DNA from 2 places in the Pseudoalteromonas sp. MIP2626 genome. Region 2 is predicted to be linked to the other one. Evidence: riboswitches for the same ligand, from Rfam matches in the RefSeq annotation. Region 2 holds a riboswitch; the other holds the start of a gene.
The links. Region 2 has a riboswitch for lysine ahead of dapA (4-hydroxy-tetrahydrodipicolinate synthase). Riboswitches for the same ligand answer to the same signal wherever they lie in the genome.

Region 1 (4,219 bases), on a different contig from region 2:
TGTTCAGCTTATGCATACAAGCAGGTAATCGGTATTAAATTTATTATTATTTTGAGCGTTTATGAGTTCACTTTACTTTAAAAACACCCTGCAAATTAATCAGCCTTTTAGTAACAATAAAAGCCCTATTTTATTGTTTGACGCTAAAACGCTCGATATAAGCCAATTTAATTTGCCTGATTATTTAAGCCCTTTTGAGCTGCAAATAATAAACCGCCGTAAAAGCGTATCTGCCAAGCAAGAGTATTTAGCCACGCGATTATTACTTAAGTATTTAGTTATAACCTCGCACCCTAATATGGCGGGCATTAAGCCATGTAATATAAGCTCAGAGTTTAACCTACAAACAAGTAAATTAGCGCTACACATTAATAACAGCCACACCGTTATTAATACCTGTATATCGCATTCTAATGGTTTTGTTGGCGCTGCACTTAACCCTACAAAAGCCCAGTTTGGTTTCGATATTGAAAAAATAAGTACAAAGCGCCCTTTTGAAAAACTCGCAAAGCATTTTTATCATACCGATGAAATTGCGCTGATCACCAAGCCCAGCAATGCAGAGGATCAAGCTAAACACTTTTTTAGAATTTGGACCTTAAAAGAAGCGCTCGCTAAAGCCACTAGCCGCCCTATTGCCAAATTGCTAAGCCCTAATGTGTTTACCGAGTTAACTTGCGCGCAGCTTAATGCCAGCAGTTCAGTGGTGGGTGAATTTGATATAAGTGTAGTGAGCGAAAAAAGCACTGACTGGCAGTGCTCTCTTATTAATTTAGCTGTATTAGGCCGCGCAATCGCTCTCTAGTAGTCGGCTATGAATAGCTTGCACTACGTTGTCGGATTCGCCTTGCTCGACCAAAAAGCACAAGTTATGCTTACTTGCACCGTGGCAAATTAGCCGTATATTAAAGTCGCTTAATACCTGCATTAAGTTCATTTCGTGCTGGCGCAACTGTATTTCTGAGCCAATAAGCGCCACTAAGGTTAAGTTGTTTTCTACCGACACATGGCAAAACTCAGCAAGTTTATCTAAGCAACCCTGATCAAGCTCTGGGCGCGATGCATTAGGCGCGTTATCAAGCGTTATTGCTACGCTAATTTCAGAAGTAGTCACTAAATCTACCGAAATGTTAAACTCACTTAAAATGGTAAATACTCGGGCTAAAAAGCCACTAGCTAATAGCATTTCGGGGCTTTTAAGGGTAAGTAATATTTGGTTTTTACGTTGTGTTACTGCGCGAATTCCTGGCAGTTGCGATTTTTCACGCTCAATCCAAGTACCACCGCGCTGCGGCTCACGGCTCGACCCTACAAACACATTAATATGGCTGCGACTGGCGGGTAAAATAGTTGCCGGATGCAATACTTTTGCACCAAAGGTAGCCATTTCGGCAGCTTCATCAAAACTGAGGCGTGCAATAGGCGTGGCTTTTACACATAAACGCGGGTCGGTACTAAAAATACCCACTACGTCAGTCCAAATATGTACACTTTTAGCATGAATAGCCTCGGCCAGTAATGCCGCGCTGTAGTCTGATCCGCCGCGCCCTAAAGTGGTCGTTTGGCCGTGTTCGTCACTGCCAATAAAGCCCTGTGTAACAATTACTTGATCGTCTAACAGCGGAATAAGTAATGCGCTTGCCGCTTGCGCAGTAGCTGCAACATTAGGAGTTGCTTTACCAAATTGACTGTCGGTTTTAAGCACTTGGCGCACGTCAAAGCGTATTGCATTTAAACCTTTTGAGCGCAGCACTTGGGTAAATAAATAAGTTGATAATCGCTCGCCAAAACTTAATAGTTCGTCATGTAACGCTTTTGTTTGTAGCGTTTGGCTGGCTAGTTTTTCAAATACCGCTAACGTTTGAGCAAAGCCCTGCGCTAAATCGGTATCTAAACTCAATTCGGATAAAATAGCCTGCTGAATCGCCAACACACCGTTAATATGCGCTTGGCGCTCATCTGCGCTAAGGCTGCTATTGCACAGCTCAACTAAATGATTAGTGACTCCTGCGCTGGCGCTTAGCGCAACAATACGCACGCTTTTATCTGCTACTATTATTTTACTACTGTGATCCATAGCTGCAAAGTTAGCTACGCTGGTGCCGCCAAATTTAGCAACGGTATAATTTGATTTGTTGCCTAATACTACATGTGGCACTGATTGGGTTGTCATTTCGTCTCCTTTCACGGCATCCAAACCGTAATAAAACAAGAAGAACTTGGCAGCAAATATAAGGTAAGAAAATTCACTGCCAGAAGCTCTCCACCTATATTGGTGACAGTTTTGAGGATTCAGCCCCATAAACCGAAAAATAACGACGACGACGTGTTATTTTTCTCGGCGAGTACTTCCCTCTTTAATGCTCAACGGCGTTCGTCACCTCACATTAAATACCTAAGTATCGCACCTCTTCTGAATGTTGTATTAATGGCTATTTTAGCAATCACTAATAAAACAAAACCCCAGCAATATATTGAAAAGCTCAATACATTACTGGGGCTTTGAAAGTTATCGTTTAGACATCTAGCTGTCAAGCACTTTAATAACTAATATTAAACAAAACCAGCCATTAAGTACGAGCCGGTATAGCCTACGGTGTAACAAATTAATAAATAAAACGACAAACGTAAGTAGTTCATAAAGGTTAGTTCTTTAACTTTACTCATGGCAATAATACCCGCCGCAGAGCCTATAATTAACATAGAGCCCCCTACACCTGTGGCATAGGTAAACGACAGCCAATGCTGCTGTGTCATTACTATATCTGCTTTTAATAGCGCAGCAGTAAGTGGTACGTTATCAACACCTGCCGACAATATACCCATTAAATAATTTGCGTATTCAGGTGCCATTATTGTGTACAGGTCGCTAAAGTGGCTTAACATACCAACTTCTTTTAGCGCCCCTACCAGTAATAATACACCTACAAAAAACAATAAGGTGTCGTATTCTATTTCACGAATAAAATCTATCATGTCTTTGTTTATGTCTTTTTTACGCATTAAAAATTGCGCTACTAAAAACATCATAGACAAACCAAACAAAAAGGTAAGCAATGGCGGTACACTGTATAAAACACTCAGCGTTAAGGTAGCAATAACCGTAGATAAAAAGATAACTGCAATTGTAATATCGGTTTTTTCAATGCGTTTTTGCTTGGTTTTAGTAAAGTCGAGCTGGCCATTTAAGCCAATTGATAACAGCGCAGCTAACAGCATCACACTTACAAATGCTGGCCCAATTAACAATAACAAATTGCTAATAGTTACTTTGCCATCTAAAAATATCATTAACGTGGTTACATCACCGGTAATTAACGACACACCACCAGAGTTAACCGCAAAAATTATCAGCGTGGCGTATCTAATTAGCTTTTTGGCTTCAAGTTTTAATGATAAAACCACCGCTAAAGATATAAGCGTAGCGGTTACGTTATCCGAAATAGAAGAGAATATAAATGCAAAAACACCAACCAAAAACATTAACTTACGTTCGCTAATTCGTTTTGGCATAATCCGATTAACAATATTTTCGATAAACCCTTTTGAGTTTAAATAGGCAACAAAGGTCATTGCCGCCATTAAAAACAACCATAAGGAGGCAATTTCTAAAATATTATGATTAAGGAGTGATTGAATCGTATCAGGGCTTTGCCCATTAATAGGGAAGATAAAAGAGATAATCCAGCAGAGCGTACCAAAAAAAAGTGTCGTTTTAGCTTTGTTTACGTGGATTATATCCTCAATAACAATCAGCAAAAATGCAATCGCTATTAAAGTCAGGATAATAGAGGAAACCATGATAATTGAACAACCTTTGGAATAATGTAAAAATTGAACCTATGAAGAAAATAGAGCCGCATATTTCGTGTGCCTATTTTCGGTGCGGATGTTATCACTATGACCTGATAAAAACTATTATTAAATCGTTGTAAAAACGAATACCATATAGCTATCAGCGCTATTAAAATTATGAATAACTCGCTTATTTAGCTCGTTATTTAACAACATACTAGGATGTATAAACGCCTTATGATCCCAGCTAAAAAGCTATTAAATACCCTTAGCGAACATTGGGGGGTGCTAGAGCTATTATTTAAACGTTTTAAAATGGCCGACTTTAGTATTAAAGATTTGCAAAATGCCATTAAGCACAAACAACCTACATGGCATAACGATCGTATTTATAAAGAAACTAATCGCTTGTTAAATCAAGATA
Region 2 (4,219 bases):
AAACTCTCAGCTAAGCGGGCGCAGTTCCAGTTAGCAATATTAGGTTGATTACCAAATGCATAACGCCCTTGCTTATCAATAGAGCTAAACACGGTATCAAAATCGAAGCTGTTCATCATGGCACATGGGCCATAGTCGATAGTTTCGCCGCTAACCAGCGTATTATCGGTATTCATTACCCCATGTATAAAGCCTACTCGCATCCAACTAACCACCAGCTCAACTTGGTTTTTAATCACTGCAGCTAAAAATGCTAAATAGCGCTCAGGTCCTGTTGCTTGAATTTTTGGGTAATGACGCTCAATAGCTAAGTCGGCAAGGTTTTTAAGCCCTGCAACGTCGCCTTGCGTTGCTAAATACTGAAACGAGCCAACACGAATATGGCTACTGGCTAAGCGCGTTACAATAGCGCCAGGTTGAGGTGGGTTTCGGTACACTGTTTCGCCACTACCAACCACAGCTAAGCAGCGCGTAGTTTTTATACCTAACGCTTGCATTGCTTCGCTCATTATATATTCACGAATTGCTGGGCCAAGTGCACAGCGGCCATCGCCACCACGAGAGTAAGGAGTGGCACCAGAGCCTTTTAATTGAATGTCCCACAACTGGTTTTGCGCATCCTCTACTGCACCTAGCAAATGAGCACGCCCGTCGCCTAAACGTGGTGAAAAATGTCCAAATTGATGCCCTGAGTATCCCAGTGCAACCGCTGCAATTACTTGCTGTTCGTTGCCGCTAAAAGTACTGGCCCGTAACTCAGGAACGACATTAATATTAAACGCTTTAGCTAAGCTGTCATTCCAAAGTAATAGCTGTGGGGCGGCCACCTTAGATGGGCGATCTTCAATTGCAAAATTGTCGGCTACTTGTCTGTACCTTGGCATTAAATTCATAACTACCCTCTACTGTTGTTGGCTTATACCTACACGATTATCGCCTACACTGTAGGCTATAATTAAGCTTAGCTCTTGCATGCTCAAACCGCTTTGTTGCTGTAATTCATTAAAGAACGCTTGCGCTGCAGTTAACGACTTTTTAGTTTGTAAGCCACCATCAATAATTTTGTGCGCGCGCAAATAACTCTCAACATCCCGCGATAATAAAAAGGTATCTTTACCCAATGCACGCAAAGTATAAGGGCCGGTATTTCCACCCAAGCGTGCACCGTGTTTTTTTAAGTACGCCCACAAACCAATAATATCTTCACTTGGCCAGTCTGCAATAAACTGACTAAAGCTACCATGTTGCTGGGTAACCTCATGGATCATGAACGCATTTTCGGGGATCGTTTTTACTTTTTTATAATTGCGAACAATACGCTCGTCGCTGGCTTTTTGCTCCAACATATCGGGTGGCATCATTAATAATTTTTCAACGCTAAACTGCCAAAAAACCTCTCTAAAGCCTGCCCACTTGCTGTTAATAACCGACCAGTAAAAGCCACTTTGAAAAACCTTGCGCGTAAACTCTTCCAGCCAATCATCATCACTTAAAGCTACTAATTGTCGCTTAGATGCAGGTTTAGCGAGTAGTTGCTGTAGCATTTGTGTTGAGCCTTTTCGCTCTACTGCTCGCTGATAAATATCATTAAATTTTTCCATCTGCTTGAAACCTTATTTTGCAGTTACAAATTTCGCGCCGCGATTACCCCCTAGTTTAAGGGAAATTGTCCTTATACGTAACCGTTACCAAAATCGATGACACTATCTGCACTTAGCTGCTTGACACCCAGATGGCTAAAATGATTTAATCATTGCACTTACCCTATTTAATTATATTTGTATTGCTAGCAGTACAAATATAAAGGGCTGGAAGAGGTGCGTTATTCAGGTAGCGTATGTTAGGAGCACAAACTCCATTGAGCATACGTAAGGGGAATCAACGCCGAGAAACAACAATATTTGTGTCATTGTTGTTTCGGGCGACTAGGTTGAATCCTAGCGACTGTCACCAATAGCTATTTAAACGTAGCTTATTAGTTTGGTGGAGAGCTTCTGGTCTTAGTATAATAAGGCCGTGCGCCCTATTATTTAAGCCCATTCGCTCTTCGAATTATAACATACCCTACACGTGGGTATTTGTTCGAACGATGTTAATGCGGCTCTTTCCTATATAGCTTCTTAACTCACCGAACATTCTATAAGTTCGCGAGAGATGATCAAAAACTTTAATTTAGATGACTACTCAGTCTGGACGGCGCTCGTTACTCCGTTTAATCAAAACGGTACAATCGACTATGGCACCTTAACCACTTTGGTTGCTGAGCAAGCCGCTGCCAATAATGCTATTTTATTACTAGGCAGCACAGGCGAAGGCTTAGCCTTAACACTTAAAGAGCAACAAGCCATTGTTGAACACGTGTGCCAATTATCGCCTAATGTACCCTTAATGGTGGCTGTAGGTGGTATGAACCTCAAACAGCAATTAGCCTGGGTTGAATACTGTAACCACTTGCCTATTCATAGCTTTTTACTTGGCTCGCCGCTTTATGCAAAGCCCGGTGTAATTGGGCAAACCCATTGGTTTGAAAGCCTTTTAAATATAAGTAAACACCCTTGTATGCTTTATAACGTACCAGGGCGAAGCGCTGTCGATATTCCAGTGGCAACCATTCAAAACCTACAACAACATAAAAACCTATGGGCACTTAAAGAAGCCAGTGGCAACATTGCGCAATTTGAAGCTTACCGTCAAGCGGCTCCTAACTTAGCTATTTTTAGCGGCGACGATGCGCTTATGCCCTACTTTGCCCAAGCCGGCGCTAAAGGGCTGGTATCGGTAGCAGCTAATGCTTGGCCGCTACAAACTCACGAATTCGTACAGCGTAGCCTAAGTGGCCAATACCCCAATTTATTTACTCAGTGGTCAAGCGCAATCAGTAGCTTGTTCACTGTAGCAAACCCCATTCCCGTTAAAGTACTCATGCATTTACAAGGGCGATTAACGAGTTCGTATTTACGCCCACCGTTAACTCACCTCGAATTAACGCAAACAACGTGCATTGAACAAGCAAACAACACCATTTTATCTTGGCATTAAACATAGGTTTTTATAATGAGCTGGTTAGAACTATTAAATAATTTAGAGTCGGGCGCAGTACGCGCAGCATCACAAAACGAAAGCGGCCAATGGCAGGCTAACGTTGCAGTAAAACAAGGTATTTTAGAAGCCTTTAAAAATGGTACAAACACCGAATTTGTCGGTGGCTTTGTTGATAAACATAACTTAGCGCCACAACAGTTTAGTGCCACCGATGGCGTACGTATGGTCCCGGGTGGCTCAAGCGTTCGCCGTGGTGCTTATGTAGCTAAAGGCACTATTATTATGCCACCAGCGTATGTAAATATTGGCGCATACATTGACGAAGGCACTATGGTAGATAGTCACGCTTTAGTTGGCTCGTGCGCGCAAGTAGGTAAAAATGTACACCTTAGCGCAGCCGTGCAACTTGGCGGTGTGTTAGAGCCAATTGGTGCCAGCCCAGTGGTAGTTGAAGATGATGCATTTATTGGCGCAGGCTGCGTAATTGTTGAAGGCGTAGTAATTAAAAAAGGCGCAGTACTTGCTCCTGGTGTGCGTTTATCGGCCACAATTCCGGTTTACGACTGTGTAAACGAGCGCCAACTAGACAAAGGCGAGCCAATTCCTGAGTACGCTATTGTAATACCAGGCTCTCGCCCTGCTTCAAACGAATGGGCGCGTGCACAAGGTTTAAGCATGTCGTGCGCGTTAATTGTTAAGTACCGCGATGAGCAAAGTGATGCATCATTACTACTTGAAGAGGTTTTACGTTAATGAGCTTTTTGAGCACGGGCGTTAAAACGGCAATTAATGAATTATCAAGCCAACTCGATAGCCCATTTTTTGTTTACGACCTAGATACGCTAAATAGTCACTTGGCACAATTGGTCGCACAAACCGAAGTAAAACTTTGGTATGCGGTTAAAGCGAATCCGCTGTCTAAAATTATTCAATGCTTAGATAACGCCGGGTTTAATTTTGACGTAGCCAGTAAAGGCGAGCTTGAGCAAGTACTTGCTCAAGGCGTTAGTAGCGATCGCGTGCTCAACACCGGGCCAGCTAAAAGCCCAAAACAAATTAAACACTTTATTGAGCGCGGCGTACGTACTTTTGTTGCCGAAAGTATTAATCAAGTTCGCTGGCTCAATGAACAAGCCAAGCTACAAAACTGTCAACTACAGGTATTACTGCGCGTACA

Region 1: another riboswitch for lysine. It lies ahead of lysC (lysine-sensitive aspartokinase 3); the one in region 2 lies ahead of dapA (4-hydroxy-tetrahydrodipicolinate synthase).

The regions. Positions count from the first base shown of each region.
Region 1 is NZ_JAATTW010000001.1:235,688-239,906, forward strand. It holds gene HC000_RS01075 (4'-phosphopantetheinyl transferase superfamily protein) at 62-805, shown strand; gene lysC (lysine-sensitive aspartokinase 3) at 782-2,173, opposite strand; lysine riboswitch at 2,249-2,421, opposite strand; gene nhaD (sodium:proton antiporter NhaD) at 2,554-3,801, opposite strand; gene HC000_RS01090 (hypothetical protein) at 4,033-4,219, shown strand, end outside.
Region 2 is NZ_JAATTW010000013.1:49,085-53,303, reverse strand. It holds gene HC000_RS08085 (protein adenylyltransferase SelO family protein) at 1-893, opposite strand, end outside; gene HC000_RS08080 (DNA-3-methyladenine glycosylase I) at 903-1,601, opposite strand; lysine riboswitch at 1,805-2,002, shown strand; gene dapA (4-hydroxy-tetrahydrodipicolinate synthase) at 2,155-3,039, shown strand; gene HC000_RS08070 (2,3,4,5-tetrahydropyridine-2,6-dicarboxylate N-succinyltransferase) at 3,055-3,795, shown strand; gene HC000_RS08065 (PLP-dependent decarboxylase) at 3,795-4,219, shown strand, end outside.